Regions from separate parts of the Frankia sp. CeCAU1 genome, predicted to be linked through region 4. Evidence: predicted binding sites of a transcription regulator. Region 4 holds the regulator's gene; each other region holds the start of a gene.
What was found. Region 4 encodes LexA, which represses DNA repair genes until DNA is damaged. Its sites were predicted from a motif close to CGAACNNNNGTTCG; they were not measured.

Region 1 (5,745 bases), on a different contig from region 4:
GCCGCGACCGACTCGTGATGATGACCGCGCAGCCCGGGCTGGTCGGCAGCAGCGGCCGGATCTGTGCCTCGCCCCCCGCGTTGTCGAGGATGATCAGGACCTTGCGGGTCGCGAGCAGCTCCCGGTACATCTCGCCGAGATCGTCGGGGTCGGCCGGTACCGCGGAGCGGCTGACCCCGAGCGTCTGGACGAACCGGGACAGCACCCGGGCCGGGGCCAGCGGGCTGCTGTTGCCCCGCAGGTCCACGTACAGCGTGTCGGTGAACCCCGTGCGGACGCGATGCGCGATGTGCACGGCCAAGGCGGTCTTGCCTGCGCCGGCCTTACCCGCGAACGCCGCCACCACGGTTCCCCGTGACAGCCCGACCGGATCGGTCAGCATGGCGTGCACCTGGGCCTGGATCGTGTCGCGCCCGGTGTATTCGCGGATGTCCGGGGGCAGCTGGTACCCCCCCTGGCTCGTGGGCGCCACGGAGACCCGCCGGTCGAGCGAGCGGGGCGGGGTCCAGGCCAGGCTGGACGCGCCGCGCAGCACGTCCTCCTGCAGCTGCTGCAACATCGCGGAGTCCAGCCCCAGGTCGTGCAGCGCCTCCAGGCCCTCCCGGCAGGCCCGGGCCGCGTCCTCGATCCGACCGTCCCGGTAGAAGGCGAGAACCAGCTCTCGGCGCAGCCCGTCGTCGTGGGGGTGCCGTGTCACCAGCACGCGCAGATCCCCGATGACCTCGCGATGACGACCCAGGGAGAGATCGGCGGCGATCCGGGTCTTGGCGATGTCGAGCTGGAGTTCGTCGAGGGCGTCCACGTAGGCTCGGGTGAACGGGTAGTCGATCAGGTCGACCAGCGGCGGTCCCCGCCAGAGGGCCTGGGCCTCCTGCAACGGGGCGATCGCGCTCACCGGGTCACCGTCGTCCACCGCGCGCCGGCCCTGTTCCAGCAGCCGACGGGCCTGTTCGGAGTCGATCTGCTCCGGGCGCACGTCAAGGACGTACCCGGTCCCCTTGCGCAACAGCACCTCGGAACCGGTCTCCAGCCGCCGCCTCAGCTCGCTGACATGGGTACGCAATGTGGCCAGCGCCTTCTCCGGCGGTGGGTCCCCCCAGATCACCTCCAGCAGCCGGTGACCGGGCACCACCTGACCGGCTTCCAGCAGCAACGCGGCCATCAGCACCTTGCGCTGGGTGCCGCCGAGCACGATGGGTGCTCCCCCGGCAGTGATCTCCAACGGGCCGAGGATGGCGAACTGCAGGCTGTCGCGGTCAGGCATCTGGTCCTCTCGTACGACCCCCGGTGATGTCTGTATTACCGCAGCGTGCGCCGGGAGGGGACATGGCGGCAACTACCGATCTGGAACGGCCCCTGTCGTTTCCGCGTCAGGCCTGCTCCGGCGCCCGGTGTCCGGTGCGACGCGGGTGGCGGTCCGACTCCGTGGGGTGTCGTGTGACCCGATCGCGGAATCCAGGTGTTCCGATCAACGCATTCTCAATGGTTCTGGTGATTGTGCGTGCAGTGGGTGTTGATCGCTTGGAGGTGCACTGAGTCCACGAAATCGAGGCGGCAGACGGCCGGGAGACGGCCGGCGAGGCGGAGGGGGTTGGGAACATGGCGATCACGGTGCCCAGGAGCCTGGCGAGGCGGCCCGCGTCGGCGGCGGGCCCGGCGGTGACCCCGGCGGTGACCCCGGCGGTGACCCGGACCAGGACACCGCGGACGATGGCCGGGGCGGACCTTCTCCCGCGACGTGCCGGCGGACTGCCGCACGAGCTGATCTTCCGGATCGAGTCGGTGTCCCGGCACACCTCGGTCCGGCACGTGCACGTCGAGACCGACGAGGGCGCGCTGCTGGCCGACTGGTGGTCGCGGGGCCGGGTCGAGCTGATGGCGGCCGGCCGGCCGTTCGTGCTGGAGACCGACCTCGACGGTTTCGGGATCCGTCTGGTCGAACCCATGGGACGGGTGCCCCTGGCCGCCTTCGAGCCAGGCCGCCACGGGGGCTGGGTGCGCCTGTCGGACGGTGCCACGCTGCGTTGGCTCAGGCCGACCCGCGGCGAGTTCGCCAGCGGGCTCGTGGGTCACCGTGATGTGAACATCATCCGGTTTGCGCTGGACGGAACGGCGCTTGTCGTGGCCGATCCGGATGCGCTCGACCCGAGGGTCACCCGGGTGGCCCGGACGACAGGTGCGGATTCGGGACATGTCTGTCGGGGGAAAGCCGCGGACCCGCGGCTGGGATGGGTTCCCGACGTGGTGGCCCTGCTCGTCCTCGGCTGGTTTCTTCGGGTGGTCGAGTCCGAGGCCGCCGGATCTGCTCGATCGCGTGTTCGATACCTCGATGCTTGACGGGCGGCGCCGGCGAGGGTTCACTACTTCGTGATCGAACCTATGTTCGAGACTCGGGAGGTGTTGTGGCCACCGTGACCAGTCGGCCGATCAGTGGCTCGGACAGTGGCTCGGACCCGGCGGGAGGAGCGGCCCGCGGTAAGGGTGCGTTTGGCGGCCCCGGTGGATCTACCGGGGCGCACGGTGGATCAACCGGGCCGGTTGGACGGGCCCTGGTGTCGGCGGCGGGGTTGCCTCGCCGCTCCCGCGACGATCTGTTGGTCGCCGCCCGGCGCGGTCTCGGTGAGGCCGAGTACGCCCAGGCGGCCGGGGAGCGCTACGCCCTCGCCCACCTCGCGGCGCTGCGGGCGGCGGCCGCTGTCCTGGCGGACCGGGCCCGGCCCCGTCCCGGTCGTCGCGGTCGGCCCGTGAGTGCCTGGCGCCTGCTTGTCCGGGTGGCCCCCGAGCTCGCGGAGTGGGCGGAGTTCTTCGCGGCGGGGGCCGCCCGGCGATCGGCGGCCGAGGCCGGGCTGAAGGTAGTGACCAGGCGGGAGGCCGATGATCTGATCCGTCAGGTCGATCTGTTCATCGGGGTTGTCGAGGGCGTGCTGGGCCTGCCGTCCCAACCGATGATCGCCGGCGCCGGTCCGGTCGGGCCTGGGGAGGTCACGATGGTCATGTCGCCGGGCCGAGGGCAGGCTGACCGTGGTCGGCCCGGCGGCGCCCCGGGTGGGTGACGAGCGGTTGCGTTTACGGTGAGCATCGGTCACTATCGGTTACCTTCCGAGGGGTAGTGGTTGGCGGAGCAGGAGATCATCGATGGTCCTCACCGGTTCTGAGCATCGGCACCGCGGCGCGCATCGGGCCGTGCCGTCCGCCGTTGCGCGTCGCAACATCTGGGTACTGCGGGTCGTAGGGCTGTCGGCTGGCGGGCTGGTTGTCGGGGTCGCCATAGGCCTCACCGTGGGTCGGTGACGCGCCTGGTCCTCCGGCGTGGGCGAGCGGGCTGACGGCGGCGCCGACGAAGCCGGCGTGAGGAGGCGCGACACGCATGACCAGCCATGTCACCGGCGCGGATCTGCGGCAGGCCGCGATCTGGCACGGCCTGCGGACGGTCCTGCCCGGATCGGCAGCGGGGGTTCCGGCCTGGTCGGTGGCCCCGGCGGCCACAGCCATCCCGCCGATCATCGTTGACGCGGGCGGTGGGAGTGGTGGCTTCGCCGTACCCCTGGCGGTCGAGGGCTACCTGGTGATCGTCGTGGACCCGTCGCCGGACGCCCTGGCAGCGTTGCGCCGTCGCGCCGACGAACGGGGCGTCGCCGACCGGGTCACGGCCGAGCAGGGCGATCTGGCCGACCTGACCGGCATCGTCGGAGCCGAGACCGCCGATTTGTTGCTGTGCCACTCCGTCCTCGACGTCGTTGACGATCCCGAGGCCGCGCTGGCGGGGGCCCTGCCGGTGCTGCGCCCGGGAGGCGTTCTCAGCCTCGTCGTCGCGGGCCGGGCTGCCACGGTGCTCGCCCGCGCCCTGGCGGGTCGCTTCGAGCAGGCGCAGGCCGTGCTGACCGGCCGGGGCGCCGGGGCGCCCCGGACGCCCGCCGGGTTCACCACCGCCGAGATCGTCGCGCTGGTGAACGCGGCGGGCGCGGACGTCGTCGACGTCCACGGGGTGCGCGTGTTCGCCGACCTGGTCCCCGGGGCACGGGTCGACTCCGATCCCTTCACCGCGCAGCGGCTGCTGCGCCTGGAACTGGCCGCGGCCGCCCTGGAGCCGTTCCGTGACCTTGCGGCACAGCTGCACGTGCTTGCCCGCCGTCGTGCCGCTGGTACCGCTCGCGAAGCCGGCGCCGCCGGGTTCCCGTGACCGTGGATTTCCCGGTATGAAAGACCCCAGTTCGGGCACGGACCAGGTGACGGGAATCGCTCGGTTCCAACCAGCATGACAGGTTGCCTACCGCACCCGCCCGCACATGCCTATCCTTGGTTATCAGGTTCCGTCCGCCGGGCCTACAGGTCGTGGGAGGAGCGTCGATGCCGCTCTCGGAGAACGAGCAGCGCCTGCTGGAGCAGATCGAGCGCGCTCTCGTACAGGACGATCCAAAGTTTGCCAGTACCGTGCGTTCGACGGACCCCCGTACCTACCTGCTGCGCCGGGTGCGCCGCAGCGCGGTCGTTTTCGTCCTCGGTCTGGCCGTCCTGGTGGTCGGTGTGGTACTCAACCGGGTACCGCTGACGGTGATCCTCGGCATCCTCGGTTTCCTCATGATGTTGTTCGCCGCGCTGCGCGGTGCGGCAGACCTGCGCCGGATCAGCGGCCGTGACACCGGTCACCGGCGGCCGGGCGGCGTGCAGGGGGGATCGAAGCCGAAGCCGCGGGCTAGGGCTCCGTTCATGGAACGGGTCGAGGAGCGGTGGCGGCGGCGCTGGGAGGACCGTCCCTGACCGCGTCCAGCCAGTCCTGATTGTCCTGATTGTCTTCGTTCTGAATCGTGGTGGGCGTGGCGGGTGCGTCGTCCTTACCGCTTCCCCGTCCCGGCCTCGACCGTCCGCGCGCCGAGGCCGGCGCGGCGCGCCGGAGAACCGATGCCGGTGCGATCCGCGCCAACATCCGCCTGGCCCGCGGTGCCAGCGCCAACAGCGTGGTGGTGGCCAGGACGGCATCTTCGCGGAGGTCTGCGACGGACGGCGGCGCGGCCATCTCCGGCGGCGCGTAGCGGGCCCGCTCCTCCGCGGAGGCCAGTCGGGCGAGTGCCGCGCGGGCCTGCGGGTAGGTCGTGGGGGGCTCGCTGCCCCCGGATTGCCACGCAGACGGTTCCGGGCCGGATCCCGGAGCCTGTGCGGTGGTCGGCTCGGCGTCCAGGTAGGCGGTCAGCCGGGCCACTCCGGCCCGCGGCGAGTCGTTCGGCCGGATCATGATTCCCAGGTCCGCGGCGACGTCCAGCAGTTCCGCCCAGGCGTCGTGGACCCGTTCCACCGTCGCCCCAGACGGATCTGGGGGATCGTCTTCGGCCGGGCGCAGCCGGACCCGCCTCCGCCGGATCCGGATGATCGCCGGAACGGCTAGCAGGCCCAGGACGGGCAGGGCAGCGCACAGCCAGACCACCCAGGAGGGAATTTCGGTGGAGGTCGATGCGTCGTCACCTGACCGCGCAGCGCCCATCGTGGTCGGATCGTCGCCGGGAGCCGGCGTGGAGGTATCCGGCACGGGCACCGGCTCGGGCGCTGCCTGCGATTCGGCCTGAGCCTGCTCTTCCGGCAGGGCGGCGTCGTTGTCGGGGTCCTCGGGCCCGGCGGGGGCGTAGGACGGCGCCGAGGTGGTTCCGTCGCTGCGGCGGGTCGGCTCGAAGCTGATCCAGCCGATCGACGGGAACCAGACCTCGGGCCAGGCGTGCGCCTGCCGGTTGGTGATGACGTAGCTGCCGTCGCTCC
Region 2 (5,745 bases), on a different contig from region 4:
AACGGCTTCCACGCCGTCGGCCCCGGTCGCCGCCTTCGAGGACCCCGCGCGTCGTCTCTATGGCGTGCAGTTCCACCCGGAGGTGGTCCACAGCGAGCGAGGCATGGACGTGCTGCGGCACTTCCTGCTCGTGGGTGCGGGCTGCCGGCCCACCTGGACAATGATCAACATTGTCGACGAGGCTGTCGCGGCCGTCCGGGCCCAGGTCGGGACCGGACGGTTGATCTGCGGCCTGTCCGGCGGGGTGGACTCCGCGGTCGCTGCCGCGCTCGTGCACCGGGCGGTGGGAGACGCGCTCACCTGCGTCTTCGTCGATCATGGTTTGCTGCGGGCCGGCGAGGCGGAACAGGTCGAACGCGATTTCGTCGCGACTACCGGCGTGGATCTGGTCCATGTCAAGGCGGCCGACCGGTTCTCCGCCGCGCTGTCCGGAGTGACCGACCCGGAGCGGAAGAGGAAGATCATCGGTCGTGAGTTCATCCGGGTTTTCGAGGAGTCCGCCCGCGAACTGGAGGTCCGGGCGGAGGCGGAGGGCGCGACGATCGACTTTCTCGTGCAGGGGACATTGTATCCCGACGTGATCGAATCCGGTTCGCCGACGGCCGCGAAGATCAAGTCGCATCACAACGTCGGTGGACTGCCCGAGGACCTGCGGTTCGATCTGGTCGAGCCGCTTCGGACCCTGTTCAAGGACGAGGTCCGTCGGCTCGGCGAGGAGCTGGGGCTGCCCGAGGAGATCGTCTGGCGTCAGCCGTTCCCGGGCCCGGGCCTCGCCGTCCGCATCATCGGCGAGGTCACGCCCGAGCGGCTCGACGTGGTGCGGGCGGCCGACGCGGTGATCCGGGAGGAGATTCGCAAGGCCGGCCTGGACCGCGAGATCTGGCAGGTCTTCGCGGTGCTGCTCGCCGACGTGCGATCGGTGGGCGTCCAGGGTGACGAGCGTACGTACGGCTTCCCGATCGTCCTGCGCGCGGTCACCAGCGAGGACGCGATGACCGCCGACTGGGCCCGGCTGCCCTACGGCCTGCTGGAACGCATCTCGAACCGGGTGGTCAACGAGGTGCCGCAGGTTAACCGGGTGGTGTATGACATCACCTCCAAGCCTCCCGGCACGATCGAGTGGGAGTGACGATCCCGGATCGGAGCGCGTGCCCGTCGGACGACCCCCGCCGACGGGCACGTTTGACGTCTGGGCGGGACCGGAGCACCCTGGATGATGTGACCCCGCACGAGATGGCCATTACCTAGGCGCGCGACCGATCATCGGGTCCGCGCCTCGCCCTTCCGCCTTGTCCTGGCGGGGGGCTTTTTTATTGCCGCGGTCATGGTGAGGTGGCCGCTCAGCCGCCGGGAGATGCTCCATGACCGCAGCAGCCGCAGACGACCGATCGGTAGCCCCGGACGCCGAACTCTGGGCGCCGGACATCCGCGCCGCGGCCCGCGTCCTTGCCGGGGTGGCACGACGGACCAGGGTCGTGCGGGATCTCGGCCTGTCGGCGGCGGTCGGTGCGCCCGTCTGGCTCAAGTGTGAGCACGAGCAGCACACCGGTTCGTTCAAGCTTCGGGGCGCCTACCACCGGGTGGCCACCGCGGATCCGGCGACGCGGGCCCGGGGGGTGGTGGCGGCCAGTGCCGGTAACCACGCCCAGGGAGTGGCCTTCGCGGCCGCGGCCTTCGGCGTCGAGGCGACCATCTTCGTGCCGGTAGGGGCCAATCCGGTCAAAGTGGCGCGGACGCGCCGGTGGGGCGCCCGGGTCGAGAAGATACCCGGGGGGGTGGAAGCGGCGCTCGCTGCGGCTGCCACCTTCGCCGCCCGGGGAGACCGGCTGCTGGTCCACCCGTTCGATGACCCGACGGTAGTGGCCGGGCAGGGCACGATCGGCTTGGAGTTGCTCGATCAGGTGCCCGATCTCGGCACCGTTCTGGTCGGGGTGGGCGGCGGAGGGCTGATCGGCGGGCTGGCCGCGGCGGTGCGGTCCCGGCGCCCCGATGTGCGAGTGGTCGGAGTGCAGTCCGTGCTGTCGTCGGCGTTCGCCGCGTCGCTGCGGGCTGGCCGGCGGCTCACGGTGCCCCCCGGTGGGGCTGCGACGCCCGGTGCCGGAACGACGCCCGGTGCCGGAACACTGCGGGGAGTCGGGACGATTCCGGGCAGCCGGACGTCCGAACAGCCGACGGCGCCACGTTCGTCACGGGTGGTCCCGGCGTCGACCACGATCGCCGACGGTATGGCGGTGAACGCTCCGGGGGTCCTGACCTTCGCCCTTGCCGCACGCCTGGTGGACGAGATCGTCACGGTCGATGAGGCGGCGTTCTGGGAGGCGATGGTGTTGCTGCACCGGGCCGGCCACCAGGTGGAACCGGCCGGCGCCGCGGGGGTCGCGGCCTTGTTGCGTCGAGGTGATCTCGCGCAGGGCCCGACGGTGGCAATCCTGTCGGGTGGCAACATCGACCCGGGGGTGGCCAGCAGGGTGAAGGCGCTCGCGGCCATCCCGCCGAGCGCGTCGAGTAGCGCGTGACTACGTGACCGCGCGGCCACGTGGCGTGGCCGCCTGACCGCCGGTGGGCCGGGCGTTGACGCGGACCACGGCCATCGACGGCCCGCCCTCGCGCGCGGGGCGGGGCGGGAACGACGGACAACAGGCTGGTCAGCACGCGGGTCGACGACCACTGGGCGTGGACGTGTGATGGTCATGCGGTGGCATGGACGCGCGAGGACCGCGGCCGGGTGGGACCGTCGGTGCATCTCGCGGACCACACCGCGGACCGGGCCGTTGGGTGCGATCCGGGCATGCCGCGGTCCGACCTGCCCGACGTCGAACGTACGATCGGAGTCCCATGAGCGGCTTTTTCGGCGATTCCCACGGCGGCGGATCCGGCATCGCCGGGTCGGTCGGGACGGATGTCCACGGCGGTGCGCACGTGCCCTACGACCTGTTCGGCCCGGCGGTGCTGGCGCCGCCGGTGGGCGGGGACGAGCCCGGTGGCTTCTCCTCGCCACGCCTGGATGCCGAGGGCCTGCTCGACGGGCTCAACCTGCAGCAGCGGGCGGCGGTGGTGCACATCGGGGCACCCCTGCTCGTCGTCGCGGGCGCGGGGTCCGGCAAGACGCGGGTGCTGACCCACCGTATCGCGTACCTGCTGGCGGCCCGGGGGGTCCGGCCGGGGGAGATGCTGGCGATCACGTTCACCAACAAGGCTGCCAACGAGATGCGCGAACGGGTCTCGGCGCTGGTCGGCCCCCGGGCGCGGGCGATGTGGGTGAGCACCTTCCACTCGGCCTGCGTGCGCATCCTGAGGTCCGAGGCGAAGCGTCTCGGGTTTGGCTCGGCCTTCTCCATCTACGACGCCGCCGACGCGCAGCGTTTGATCATTCTGGTCATCCGTGACCTTGATCTTGATCCCAAGCGGCATCCCGCCCGAGGTCTGGCGGCGCAGATCAGCAACCTGAAGAACGAACTGATCGACTGGGAGGCCGCACGGGACCGGGCCACGAACCACCTCGAGCGGACCGTCGCCGAGGTCTACGCCGCTTATCAGCAGCGGCTGGCTCAGGCCAATGCCCTCGACTTCGACGATCTGATCATGATGACGGTGAACCTCCTCCAGGCGTTCCCCGACGTCGCCGAGCACTACCGGCGCCGATTCCGACATGTGCTCGTGGACGAGTACCAGGACACCAACCACGCGCAGTACGCCCTGGTGCGTGAACTCGTCGGCCAACCGGCGTACTTCGGTGGCGGGTCCGCGCCGGTGGAGCCGGCCGAGCCGGCGGCCGGGCCGGCTACCTGGGCCTCGGGCGCCGTCCCACCGGCGGAGCTGTGCGTGGTTGGCGACGCGGACCAGTCGATCTACGCCTTCCGTGGGGCGAACATCCGCAACATCGTGGAGTTCGAGGAGGATTTCCCGAACGCCGCGGTGATCCTGCTGGAACAGAACTACCGCTCCACCCAGACCATCCTCTCCGCCGCGAACGCGATGATCGCGCGTAACAACCAGCGCAAGGCCAAGCGGCTGTGGTCGGACGCCGGTGACGGTGAGAAGATCGTCGGATTCGCCGCCGACAACGAGCACGACGAGGCGGCCTTTGTCGCCGAGGAGGTCGACCGGCTCTCGGACGCGAAGATCGCGCGGCCCGCCGACGTCGCGGTGTTCTACCGGACCAACGCCCAGAGCCGGGTGTTCGAGGAGATCTTCGTCCGGGTCGGGCTGCCCTACCGGGTGGTCGGCGGGGTGCGGTTCTACGAGCGCAAGGAGATCCGTGATCTCCTTGCCTACCTGCGGGTCCTCGCCAATCCTAGCGACACGGTGAACCTGCGTCGCATCCTGAACGTGCCCCGGCGCGGGATCGGCGAGCGGGCCGAGGCGGCCCTGGCGGGCTTCGCCGATGTCGAGCGGATCGGGTTCGCGCAGGCGCTGGAGCGTGTCGACGAGGTGCCGGGGATCGCCGCGCGCTCGGCGAAGGCGGTGCGCGAGTTCACCGCGCTGCTCGCCGAGCTACGCGCCGTAGCGGCCGACAACCCGGTGGCCGTGGTCGAGGCGGTGCTTGAACGCACCGGCTACCTGTCGGAACTCCTCGCCGAGGGCACCGTCGAGTCCCAGGGCCGGGTGGAGAACCTGCAGGAACTGGTCGGAGTGGTCCAGGAGTTCGCCCGGCGGCTGCCCGAGGGCACGCTCGCGGAGTTCCTCGAGCAGGTCTCGCTCGTCGCCGACGCGGACCAGGTTCCGACCGACGACGGTTCCGATGGTGTGGTCACTCTCATGACGCTGCACAGCGCCAAGGGCCTCGAGTTCCCCGTCGTCTTCCTTACCGGTCTCGAGGACGGCGTCTTCCCGCACCTGCGGACCCTGGGAGATCCCACCCAGCTCGAGGAGGAGCGCCGGCTCGCCTATGTGGGTGTCACCCGGGCCCGGATCCGGCTCTACCTGACCCGCGCGGTGATGCGCAGCGCCTGGGGCCAACCGGCCTACAACCCGCCGTCGCGTTTCCTCGGCGAGGTGCCGGACACGCTGGTTGACTGGCGCCGGCTGGCCGATCCCCCGCCAGCGCCCGCGGGGACGTCCTGGGGCTCGTCTGGCGGGTTTGGGTCGGGCGCGACCGGCCGGGGCGCCGCCGGTGCCCCGGCGGCGCGTAAACCGCTACCGAACTCGCCATTCTCGGGTCGCGCGCGGCCGGCCGCTCGGGCCGTCCTGGAGCTGCGTCAGGGCGACCGGGTGACGCATGACAGTTTCGGTCTCGGAGTTGTCGTCGCCACCGGCGGGGTCGGTGACTCCGCGGAGGCGACCATCGATTTCGGCGAGAACACCGGCACGAAGCGCCTGCTCCTGCGGTATGCCCCCGTCGAGAAGCTCTGACGGTCCCGAGGGTCCCGGCCGGTCCGCCGCCCCGGCGAGGCAGCTCGCGACCAGGTGGGCGACCTTGCCGCTGAACGCCAGGGAATGATGCCCGAGGCCCGGCACGGTGTAATTTTCGATGTCGAGATCGGGATGGTCGAGCGCCGCCTCGGCGGGCCGCACCACGCTGTCCAGCCCGGCGCCGATCGCGACGAACCGGGTCCGGCAGCCGGGGGCGGGTGCGGCGAGTTCGCGTAGGAGCGCCGATCCCGGCCGTAGCTGGGTGACGAGCCGGTACGGCACCGACCGGGGGACGAGTCCGGCGAGACGGGTGCCGGAATGAGGCGTCGCGAGAGTGATCAGCGTGTCCACGTACTGATCGCCCCCGAGTTGCTGCACGTAGTAGCGGGCCAC
Region 3 (5,745 bases), on a different contig from region 4:
CCGGTACCGTCACCGGCTGCCTGATCGCCACAGTGACCGGCACCGTTGCGGCGCCATGATCAGGAAGCCGGAGAGGCTTCGCCACCCGCGCCACCCGGCCTGGTCGCACGGCGCCGCTGCCGGATGACGACCGTCGTGTCGAGACCGCCCTCGCCATCCGCCTGGGCAGCTGCGAGATCCCGCTCAGCCAGCTCGATCATCGGCAGCGGGATACCACGCCGGCCCGCCTCGGCAAGGCAGATCCGCAGATCCTTGCGCATCCAGTCGACCGCAAACCCGAAATCGAACTCGTCGCGCACCATGGTCTGACCACGATTCGCCAGGTACCACGAGTTGGCGGCGCCGCCGGCCACGGCGGAAAGCACCAGATCGGTGTCCAGACCGGCGGCAATAGCAAAGTTGATGGCCTCGGCCGCCCCTTCGACGGCTCCCGCCACCAGAATCTGATTGACCATCTTGGCGAGTTGTCCGCTACCGACCGGCCCGATCCTCGTGATGGTCGCGCCGTAGGCGGCGAGCACCGGCCTGGCCCGCTCGATCGTCTCAGGATCCCCACCGCACATGATGCTCAGCAGGCCGGCCATGGCACCCGCCTCCCCGCCGGAAACCGGGGCGTCGACGAAACCGACGCCGACCTCGGCGGTGCGCGCCGCGATCTCCTCCGCGAGTTCCGCGGAGGTCGTCGTGTGATCGACAATGATCGCACCGGGCCGAAGCGCTCCCAGCACCCCGTCGGCACCGAGGACGACCTCGCGGACGTCGTCATCGGCACCGACGCAGAGGCAGACGACGTCGACCTCGGTCGCCGCGGCGGCGGGCGACGGCGCGATCCGGCCGGAATGTTCCTCGGCCCAGCGTGCCGCGGTCGCGGCCGTGCGATTGAACGCGGTGGTGGAGAACCCGGCCCGAACCAGGTGACCGGCCATGGGAAATCCCATCGTGCCCAGTCCGACGAAGGCAACACGCATGAACGTCACTCCTGTTTCGCCCCCGATGGCGTCCACCGGGATCGGTCGGTCATGAGAGTCGGTCGGTCATGAGAGTCGGTCGGTCACGAGAGCATGAGAGTCGGTCGGTCATGAGAGTCGGTCGCCACCGCCCCGACATCCGATACCCCCGACATCCGATACCGGGGTGCAGACGAAGGCCCAGGGAGCTCCACGCAGCCTCGTCATTACCACGGTGACGGCCGGTCCAGCGGGAATCAGATCACGACGGCGGGGTAGCAACCGGCGGCGGATCTCCTCGACGTCGCCGGCGAGGCCGCGTCGCCGGACGTCCAGCGACCCGATCTCACGAGACCGCAACAGGTCCGCGATCCGGCGCACGTCGAAGGGCAGCTCGGCCTCGATGCGCAGCAGGCGGGCGAAGGGGGTCGTCACTGCCTCGTCGGAGGTCAGGAAGGCGATCATCGGATCAATCTGCCAGGCTCCGAGGCGCCGCCCGAGCTCGCCGACCAGGCCCGCCCGAGTGACCGCCGGGTTCGGATCGTGGAGGAACCGGCCCGGAGCCGCTACCCGACCGGCGGCCTCGCCGACCCGACCCGCCGGACCCGCCGGACCCGCCGGACCCGTATCCGCCGGGACGACTGGATCCGGGGTCCCGGTGAGGCTCACCGGCGCTCCCCCGGCCCGCAGGGACGCCGAGCCGCCCGGCCCGGGCAGCACAGTGGCGCGACGCGGGGCGGTCGCGAGGGCCGGTGAAAACAGCACGGCCTCCTTGAGATCCCGTCCGTCGGCCACGAACTCGATCTCCCAGCCGGGGGGAACCAGCTCCGTCGCCAGCCCTGGCGCGGCCTTCACCGCGACGGCCGCAACCTTGTCGGCAAGCCCGAAGCACCAGGCCAGCGGCGGCTCGCTCGCCCGCGACACCAACCGACGGTCGCCGGCACGCCGGGCCGGATCGACGAACACGGCGTCGCATCCGGAGAGGTCCACCTCCCGCACGTCGGACAGGCGCGTCTCGAGGCATCCCGTCGGCACGGTCGATCCCGTGGGCGGCGCGGTCGTGGGCAGCGCCGTCGTGGGCAGCGCCGTCGTGCCCTCGACCGCGTGGACGGCGACGTTGAGCGCGGCCATCCGCAGATGAACCGGATCCCGGTCGACGAGCATGATCTCCCGGCCCCGCGCGAGGGCCAACGCGTCCCCGCCGATCCCCGTGCACAGGTCGGCGAGCCGGCACAGACCGGCGAACCGCGCGGCCCGATGCTCGGCCGCCGCTTGCGAGGACGCTTGTTCCAACCCGGCTCGGGTGAAGAACATCCGATCGGCCCGAGCAAACTTGACCATCGCGCGCCGCCTCAGCTCCGCCTGAGTGAACGCGGCGGCGAGGAGCGCGGGGGACACGCCCTCGGCGCGCAGGCGGGCACCGACAGCCAGTTCCCGGGCCGCGCCTCCACCGGCACGCTCATCCTCGGCGAATGCCGCGACCGCCGCCGCCAGCACCGCCTTACCCTGGGCGCTCAGCAGGGCCTCGAACTGCGCCAGCCGGTCGCCGTCGGAGGCGGTCACGGCGACCCGGATGCTGCCGGAACCGGCGAATCCGCGGCACGACGACGAGATAACGACGACGGGAACATCGACAGAAACGTCGACAGGAACATCGGCGGCACCACGGACGGTGTCATGGACGGCTGGCTAGTCAGAGGTAGCGCCCCTTGGCTCGGCGGCCCATCGCCCGGCCGATCTCCCGGGCCGCGTCCCGCTCCGCGATCGCGTGCCGTTTGTCGTAGGACTTGCGGCCACGCGCCAGCGCGATTTCGATCTTCGCCCGCCCGTCCTTCCAGTAGAGCGAGAGCGGGACCAGCGTGAGCCCACCCTCCTGGGTCTTACCGACCAGCTTTTCGATCTCCGCCCGGTGCAGCAGCATCTTGCGCTTGCGGCGGGGAGCGTGGTTCGTCCAGGTCCCCTCGGTGTACTCGGGGATGTGCACGTTGTGCAGCCAGATCTCACCATCGTTGATCTGGGCGAACCCGTCGACGAGCGAGGCCCGCCCGGCCCGCAGCGCCTTCACCTCGGTGCCACGGAGCACCAGCCCAGCCTCGTAGGTGTCGAGGATGTCGTAGTCATGCCGGGCGCGCTTGTTCTGCGCGATCAGTCTGCGCCCCGTCTCCCTCGGCACTGTCCTGTCCCTCTTCCCACACCGTTCGCGAAATCTTCTCCGAACCTACGTCCTGCCTCCCGCGTCGGTGACACGCCGGCTCCACCGCGAGGACACCCATGGTATCGATCATGTGAGCGCCATCGTCGGTCGCCAGCGTGGCCCGGGTGACGTCGCCGAGCGCTCCGTAGGGCGACGAGCGCCGTCAGCGCGCCCCGCGGAGGAGCCGCCGCGGCGGCGCGACCTGGGCGTTCAGCACCTTCCAACTCCTTGCTCGGCTGTCGAGCTTGCTCGGCCGTCGAGACGACGGACTTGATGACGATGGACTTGATGAACGGTGCCAGCGAGTACTATACTCGAACACACGTTCGATGACCAGAGTGTTCAGGCGGATCGGCGGCGATTCCTGCCGGCAGATCCAACCGCTCCCTCTACGCACCCATGACAGGCGGCATGATGCATCCAGTGACCAGACCCGGTTCATCGCTTCGGCCCGGCTCACAGTCCAGTCCGGGCGAGTCCAGTTCAGGCGAGTCCAGCCCGCGCGAGGAAGCAGAGGCCCTGGGCCCCCGCGATACCGGAGTCGACGACCGTGGTTCCCTTTCCCGTCATCTGGACTCATCGATGGTTTATGGTCATCGTGTAGCTGAACTCGACGCGGACGGATGCCTCCGGGCAGATGTGGAGATCGGTCGGGAGATCGCGCGCTGGGAGGCGGCACGGCTGCTCGTGAGAGCGAGGTTCGCGCAGCTACGGCCGCCCACGGAAGAGGATGAGAGCGGGGTTGCCAGGGGATTTCACGAGTTCGCGGGAGACGAACTGGCCGCCGAGCTGAGAATGTCATCAGCGGCGGGAAACAAACAGTTGGGTTTCGCGGTCGGCGTCGTCCGCCGCATGCCGGCAGCGCTGACTGCTCTGGAACATGGTGAGCTAGATTCCCAGCGGCTGACCGTGCTGGAACGACTGACGGCCAACCTGTCGGACGACCAGGCCGCGGACGTGGCGGAGACAGTTCTGCGCCGGGGTGGGCGGCCGAGCCACGCAGCGTTCGCGGCCGCCGTTCGACGGCGTGTGGTGCTGGTAGACCCTCAGGGCGCGGAACAGCGTCGCCGCAGGGCGACGAAGGCACGTCGGGTGACAGTGCGGGCCGAGCCGGATGGTATGGGCCGCATCTCGGCCTCGCTTCCGGCGGACCGCATGCTCGCGGCGTTTCGACGAGTGGACCTTCTGGCGAGGAGAGCGGGCGGTGCGCAGGACGGTCGCGGGCTCGAGCAGCGTCGGGCCGACGTTTTCTACGACCTGCTGATGGGGCGGGATCGTGACCGTGTCAGTATCGAGATGCAGGTGGTCGTGTCGGCTTCCTGTCTGCTGGGTATGTCGGAACGGCCGGCGGAACTTCCCGGTTATGGCCCGATACCGGCCGGACTCGTTCGCGAGATGGCCGAGAACCCCCGATGCACATGGCGGCGGATACTGATGGATCCGCCGGAAGGACGAGTTCTGGAGGTCAGCCGGCGTCGCTTTCCCTCGGCCGCCCTGGCTCGTCATGTCCGAACTCGAAACCCTACATGTGTCTTTCCGGGATGCGAGCAGCCTTCCATTCACTGCGACCTTGATCATACCAGGCCGCATCGTCGAGGTGGCCAGACGAGCGAGCGGAACCTCGGGCCAAAATGCCGGAGGCATCACCGGCTGAAACACTCGGGTGAAAAGCGGCCTAGGCGTGACGCCAAGCAAGGAGCTACGAGAAGACCGGGGCGGCCGGGCACATCATCTCCCGATCAATCCACGCAGAAGGGATGGTCCGTGTGCCAGCCCAGGCCTGGACATTTCACCTGGACGAGCCCGGAGGGACGCCAATATGAGGTGTCACCCGAAGATTATCTCAAGGAAGTATTCATCGAGGATGATGTCCAGTTCGAATCGAAGCGAACCGGGGCCGAGCGACGGATGACGCCTCAGACCCGCAGATGACGGCGGAGCGCCACCGAAGCCATCACGGCGGCGGCGAGCACACCGACCCCCAGCACGACGGCCGCGGTCTCCCAGACCGCCGACCAACCGAACAGGGGGAACATCGTCTGCTTCGCGAACCGGCCGTCCACCAGGTAGATCTTCGCCAACGCAAGCACGCCCGTGGCGAGCAGCCCGCCAACCAGCCCCACCGCCGCGATCTCCAAGACGAACGGAGCCCGGATTGTTCCGTTGGAAGCACCGACCATCTTCATGATCGAAGTCTCCCGTCGCCGGGCGTGCGCCGAGATCCGGATCATCGTGTAGATGAGGGCGAAGGACGCCAGGGCCTGCACGCCGGCGAGGGCGAAAGCGCCCGCGGTGAAGGCGTCGAGGAACCGGTACAACGGGTCAAGCAGGCCGCGCTGGTCGCGAACAGCTTCCACCCCGTCGAGGCCGGTGTAGGTGACGACGATGTCGCGGGCCGCTCGCGGATCGGTAAGCGTGAGTCGTAGCGCCGCGGGCAGGTCGTCGGGTCCGACACCGGCGAGGACGTCGGGCGATCCACGGAAGTCCCGGCGGAAACGGTCGTACACCTGCTGTTTGCTTTCGTACCGCACGTCGGCGACCAGTGGATCCGCCGCGATCTCGGCATCGAGGGCAGACCGCTCGCCCGGGGTGATGCCATCGGAG
Region 4 (5,745 bases):
CGGCGGTGACGTCGAGCGCGTGACCGGCCCTCGTCCAGATCCGCAGGACGTCCTTGACGCCGTTGGACTTGGTCGCGATCACCTGGGTCAGACCGTGCGCGTCGAAGACCTTCGTCCCCACCGCGTCCGTCTCCACCAAGGCGCCGATGGGAACCAGACCGGATGGCGTGCTGACGAGGGCGTCATAGGGCTGGCACGCCGAGACCTGCTGCGGCGCGGGGGTTCCCACGTTGAACCAGACCGGCGAGTTGAAGCTGAAGACCTGGTGGAGCAGCATCCAGGTCAGTTCGTGCTCGAAGATCTCGGCGTCGGTGTCCGAGGCGAAGTAGCCGTGCTCGCGGCCGGCCGCGCCGTAGGCGTGCACGACCCGATCGATCAACTGCCGCAGCGACCACTCCCGCCCCGGCGTGCCGGGCGCCCCACGGAAGTACTTGCTGGTAACGATGTTGGAGGCGTTCACCGACCAGAACTGCGGGAATTCCACTCCCCGCTGCTCGAAGTTGACCGAGCCGTCCCGCCAGTTGGTCATGACGACGTCCCGGGACTCCCAGGTGACCTCGTCGTACGGGTGGACGCCGGCGGTGGTACGTGACCGCTGGATCTTCAACCCACTCGCTTTCGCCGCTGACCTGCTCGGCTTCGTGCCGCGGCTGTCGGTCATGACGCTCCTCGTCTTCACTCGTCAGCTTCAACCTTCAACAATGTGTTGTGGGCATCCCCGCCCCAGGCCGCAGCCAGCGGACGTCGGGACGGTGCGGGGCCGGACCTCGACGCACGGCGGTGCCCGCGGGGACGAGCACGCGCCCGGCAAACACACGCACGGCGAACACACGCACGGCGAACGGCACCAGCCAGGTCGAGCCGGGCCGCATGCGTGCCGTCCGGGAGGTCCGCGGTCCTCGCACGGCCGCGACGCGGGATGTCACCCGTCGCCGGCGGGACCGGGCCGGCACGGCGAGCCAGGGCGATGTATGACGCTTTCGGTCGAGCAGTCCCGGCCCTACCTGCTATGCACCTGCTGGGTGCCGATCACCGGCGAGGCATCGACGGCGCCGCGCGGGACCGGTCGTGCTGGTCCATCCCGCGCGGTGGGAGGTCCGGCGGCCTCGGAGCGCAACGCGGCGATCGCGGACTCGAAGTCAGTCAACGACTCGAAGGCCAGGTACACCGAGGCGAAGCGGAGATAAGCCACCTCGTCGAGCTCACGGAGCGGACCGAGGATCGCCCGGCCGATCGCCTCCGCGGGCACCTCCGCCGACCCCGACGAGCGGACGGCGTCCTCTACCCGCTGCGCCAGAAGCGCGAGATCATCATCCCGCACCGGCCGGCCCTGGCAGGCCTTGCGGACACCGGCGATGACCTTGGCCCGGCTGAACGGCTCGGCCGCCCCACTGCGCTTGCGAACCTGAAGGGACGCCTCCTCCATCGTAGTGAACCGGCGACCGCAGGACAGGCAGGACCGCCTGCGGCGGATCGCCGAACCCTCCTCGGCCTCCCGACTGTCAACGACGCGACTGTCCGGATGCCGGCAGAACGGGCACCGCACGCGCTACGCCTCCTTCGCCCGCGCCGGAGCCGACCGCCCCGGACCGGGGATGAGGGACACCGTTGAGGACCCGGCATCCACGCCGGACAGACCACCTTGTGGATGGACCGCCAGCTCCCCGCGGAAGACCTGTGGAACAACCTGTGGATGACTTACACCCCGGTAAGCACCAGATGTTGTGTCCAAGGTAGCGCACGGCCCCAGAGATGAGGACAGCACCCCCGTATGGTCCGTGTGGTCCGCATCGCACGTGGCACCGCACGTGGACGAAAGACGACGGTGCGCGAGAACCCTGCGCCGAGACACTCGTGGACCCGGGAAGCCGGGAAGCCGGGCGTCAGGGAAGGAGTAACGACTGGCCCGGGGCGATCAGTGGTGACCGCAGGTGGTTCAGCCGCATCAACCGGTCCACCATGACCCGGGTGTCGGCGCTCTCGTCGAGCGCCACTGCCACCTCCCACAGCGTCTCCCCCGGCACGACCAGATGGTGCCGCGGCGCCTCCGCGGTATCCGGCCCGGCAATCGACACCCCAGGCATGATCATGATTGCTACCGCCACGACGACCGCCACGACGACCGATACCACCACCACCCGACCCCGCCGGGTCAGCCGGAGCGGCGGGGGTGCGGGCGGGCGACCCGGCGGGTATCCCGCCGGCCGACGACCCACCCGGTCCCTGGCCATCGACAGGTCGACGACCCGCGCCCTGTGTGCGGATCCCACGGCACCCTCCCGTTCCGACGACACCGAACGCCGAAGATCGAACCTTCGTTCGATCGAACGCGTGGTCGATTGTCGCATCGGGAACCGGAAACCGCCAGGGACACGCTCGAACAGACGTTTGAGATTCTGCGACCCGCCGGTTACCGTCGAGTCGATCGGGTGTGAACCGGGCGGTTTCCCCCGGTCACGGACGGCGGCGAGTCGGTAGGTGACCGCTTCCGGAGCGGGACGGTCCGCCGTGCGGTCGCCGGCCGGCCGGTGGCCGCACGGCGGAAGAAAAACGCGACGAGGAGAGCGGTAAGCGATGACTAGCCAAGGCAGGGGTACGCGCCGGGGCGGAACCCGCGGCAACGTGCGAGCCTTTCCCGAAGGCCCCACGGACGCGGGCCTGACCCCCCGGCAGCGCAAGGTGCTGGAGGTCATCCGGGCCGCGGTGGAGCGGCGCGGGTATCCGCCCAGCGTGCGGGAGATCGGTGAGGCGGTCGGCCTCACCAGCACCAGTAGTGTGGCTCACCAGCTCAGGGTGCTCGAGGAGAAGGGCTACCTGCGGCGGGACCCGAACCGCCCGAGAGCGATGGAGGTGCTGACCGTCGAGCACCCCCGGCGACGCGCGGATGTGGGCGCGGGCGCGACGACGGTGGCGGGCACGACGACGGTGGCGGGCACGACGACGGTGGCGGGCACGATTCCCATCATCGGTGAGGCGGCGCCGGGCACCACCGAAGGAAGCAAGTCGGACGCGGCCTACGTGCCGGTGCTGGGCCGGATCGCCGCCGGTGGCCCGATCCTGGCCGAGCAGGCGGTCGAGGACGTCTTCCCGCTACCCAGGGAGATCGTCGGCGAGGGCACTCTGTTCCTGCTCCGGGTCGTCGGCGACTCGATGATCAACGCGGCGATCTGCGACGGTGACTGGGTGGTCGTCCGCCAGCAGCCGGTCGCGGACAACGGGGAGATCGTCGCCGCAATGATCGACGGGGAGGCGACGGTCAAGCGTCTGCGGCTTCGGGACGGCAAGATCTGGCTACATCCGGAGAACTCGGCCTTCGCCGACATCCCCGGTGAGGATGCGACCATCCTCGGCCGGATCGTGGCTGTGCTCCGCAGGGTTTGATGTGGATCGGCCGGCCGCCCGTCGGGCGGCCGGCCGGGTTGCCTCGCGTCTGATCGCTCCTGGGCTCAGGCCCGGTAGGCGTGCAGCTCCGCTGCGAGTCCCGAGGAAACCCGGGCGGACAGCCGGGTACCGGTCTCGGTGTGCTCCATCGTGAGCACCTCGCCGTTCGCGTGCACCCGGGAGACCAAGTCGCCCCGGGTGTAGGGCACGAGCACGCGCATCTCCACGTCGGGATGCGGCACCCGGGCACAGAGCGCGTCGACCAGCGCGGCCAGCCCCTCGCCCGTGCGTGCCGAGACGAACACGGCGTCCGGGGCGAGCTGGCGCAGCCCCGCGACGACCGTCGGCTCCACGGCGTCCACCTTGTTGACGACGATCAGCTCGGGAACGCCGCCCGCGTCGATGTCGTTGAGAACCTCGCGCACGGCGGAGATCTGCGCGGCCGGATCCGGCGATGATCCGTCCACAACGTGCAGGATGAGATCGGCATCGGCGACCTCTTCCAGCGTCGAGCGGAACGCCTCGACGATCTGATGCGGCAGATGCCGGACGAATCCGACGGTGTCGGTCAGGGTGAAGGCCCGGCCGTCCGGCAGGGTCGCCCGCCGCACGGTCGGATCGAGGGTGGCGAACAGCGCGTCCTCGACCAGGACACCCGCGCCGGTCAGCCGGTTGAGCAGCGACGACTTACCGGCGTTGGTGTAACCGGCGATCGCCACGCTGGGGACCTCGCCCCGCCGCCGGGCGGAACGCTTGGTCTCCCGCACGGTCGTCATCGCGGCGAGCTCGCGGCGCAACCGCGCCATCCTGGCCCGCAGCCGCCGACGATCGGTCTCGATCTTCGTCTCACCGGGACCGCGGGTACCGATGGGCGCCCGGCCGCCGCCACTGGCCGCGGCCCGCGACATCGACTCACCCCACCCACGCAGCCGGGGCAGCATGTACTGCAACTGCGCGAGCTCGACCTGGGCCTTGCCCTCGCGGGAGGTCGCGTGCTGGGCGAAGATGTCCAGGATGAGGGCCGTCCGGTCGATGACCTTTACTTTGACGACCTCCTCCAGCTGCCGCAGCTGACCCGGGGTGAGCTCGCCATCGCAGACCACCGTGTCCGCGCCGGTCGCCGCGACGACCTCGGCGAGCTCGCGGGCCTTGCCCGAACCGACGTAAGTCGCGGCATCCGGCCGGTCGCGACGCTGCACGAGCGCGTCGAGCACCACCGAACCGGCGGTCGTGGCGAGCGCCGCGAGCTCCGCCATGGAGCTCTCGGCCGACCGCGGGGAACCCGACGTCCATACGCCGATGAGGACGACACGCTCCAGCCGCAGCTGCCGGTACTCGACCTCGGTAACGTCGTCGAGCTCGGTGGCGAGACCGGGAACCCGCCGCAACGCGGCGCGATCCTCCAGGTCGAAACCGTCCCCAGAATCGTCGAAAAAGTTCGACAGGTAAGACGAATCGGCATCGGTCAGCTTGATGAGAGATCTGTCGAGAGTGGACGCATCGAAGGCGTCAGCAGGAAGTGTCATACCATCCGTTCTCAACGCGGCCCGCTACCGCACCATTCCGCGATCATTCCGTGCCGCCTGCTCCGGCCGGGCCCCACGACCCGGTGGCCCGAGGAGGATCCGCCGGACCGGAAGACCCTGCCGCACTCGTGGCGCGCCTCCCCCCGTTTCCCGGCGAATCCCGTCGCCAACCAGGGTCCCACGTCACCACGTCGATCGCGAACCGTTTTGCCGCCCCGCCGACGTAGCCTCTGCGACGTGTACCACGAGTACCACGAAAGACGGGCCCACCGCCTCGCCGCGACGATCTGGGACAGCTCGGGCCGCCCGACTCCCCCTGGACACCCCCCGGGCACCACGCGGACGACGGCGGACCGGCATCCGGACCGCACCGGGCCCTCGGACCGCACCGAGCGCACCGAGCGCACCGAGCGCACAGGGCGCACAGGGCGCACAGGGCGCACAGGGCGTACAGGTGTGGTGGGCAGTCGGCGAGTGTTGCCGGACGGATGCATGGACATCATCTGGAGTTCCGACGCCAATCTGATCGTCGCGGGGCCGGACACGGCGGCGAAGCTGGTGCGCTGGGCACCAGGCGTGCGGCACGTCGGGCTCCGCTTCGACTCGGGCTCTGGACCATCCCACCTCGGAGTGGCCGCGGACGAACTGCGCGACCAACGCGTCCCGCTCGCCGACCTGTGGGGCGACGGACCGGCGCAGCGACTCGCCGAGCGGCTCGCCATGGCCGCTGATCCCCTGGTCGCATTCGAGTCGTCGATCGCCGCCCGGCCCGTTCACCCGGCGCTCGTGGACCGGTTGGTTCCCGCCGTTCTGGCGGGTGCCCGCGCCCGGGCGCCTG

Region 1: AC08OO_RS16440 (SAV_6107 family HEPN domain-containing protein) is a predicted target of LexA. The motif match lies at 2,373-2,386, and genes of this name have one in related genera.
Region 2: pcrA (DNA helicase PcrA) is a predicted target of LexA. The motif match lies at 2,815-2,828, and genes of this name have one in related genera.
Region 3: AC08OO_RS09705 (HNH endonuclease signature motif containing protein) is a predicted target of LexA. The motif match lies at 3,457-3,470, and genes of this name have one in related genera.

The regions. Positions count from the first base shown of each region.
Region 1 is NZ_CDWWXA010000098.1:9,013-14,757, forward strand. It holds gene AC08OO_RS16430 (BTAD domain-containing putative transcriptional regulator) at 1-1,264, opposite strand, end outside; gene AC08OO_RS16435 (hypothetical protein) at 1,600-2,337, shown strand; gene AC08OO_RS16440 (SAV_6107 family HEPN domain-containing protein) at 2,553-3,053, shown strand; gene AC08OO_RS16445 (methyltransferase domain-containing protein) at 3,368-4,180, shown strand; gene AC08OO_RS16450 (DUF3040 domain-containing protein) at 4,348-4,758, shown strand; gene AC08OO_RS16455 (transglutaminase TgpA family protein) at 4,706-5,745, opposite strand, start outside.
Region 2 is NZ_CDWWXA010000003.1:1,029-6,773, reverse strand. It holds gene guaA (glutamine-hydrolyzing GMP synthase) at 1-1,129, shown strand, start outside; gene AC08OO_RS01045 (threonine ammonia-lyase) at 1,362-2,516, shown strand; gene pcrA (DNA helicase PcrA) at 2,836-5,352, shown strand; partial or broken gene AC08OO_RS01035 (esterase/lipase family protein) at 5,641-5,745, opposite strand, start outside.
Region 3 is NZ_CDWWXA010000039.1:25,543-31,287, reverse strand. It holds gene AC08OO_RS09725 (YoaK family protein) at 1-59, shown strand, start outside; gene AC08OO_RS09720 (NAD(P)-dependent oxidoreductase) at 60-968, opposite strand; gene AC08OO_RS09715 (THUMP-like domain-containing protein) at 1,077-2,510, opposite strand; gene smpB (SsrA-binding protein SmpB) at 2,641-3,120, opposite strand; gene AC08OO_RS09705 (HNH endonuclease signature motif containing protein) at 3,724-5,073, shown strand; gene ftsX (permease-like cell division protein FtsX) at 5,058-5,745, opposite strand, start outside.
Region 4 is NZ_CDWWXA010000061.1:15,335-21,079, forward strand. It holds partial or broken gene AC08OO_RS12570 (LAGLIDADG family homing endonuclease) at 1-661, opposite strand, end outside; gene nrdR (transcriptional regulator NrdR) at 1,001-1,546, opposite strand; gene AC08OO_RS12580 (LysM peptidoglycan-binding domain-containing protein) at 1,884-2,270, opposite strand; gene lexA (transcriptional repressor LexA) at 2,575-3,381, shown strand; gene hflX (GTPase HflX) at 3,447-4,907, opposite strand; gene AC08OO_RS12595 (helix-turn-helix domain-containing protein) at 5,400-5,745, shown strand, end outside.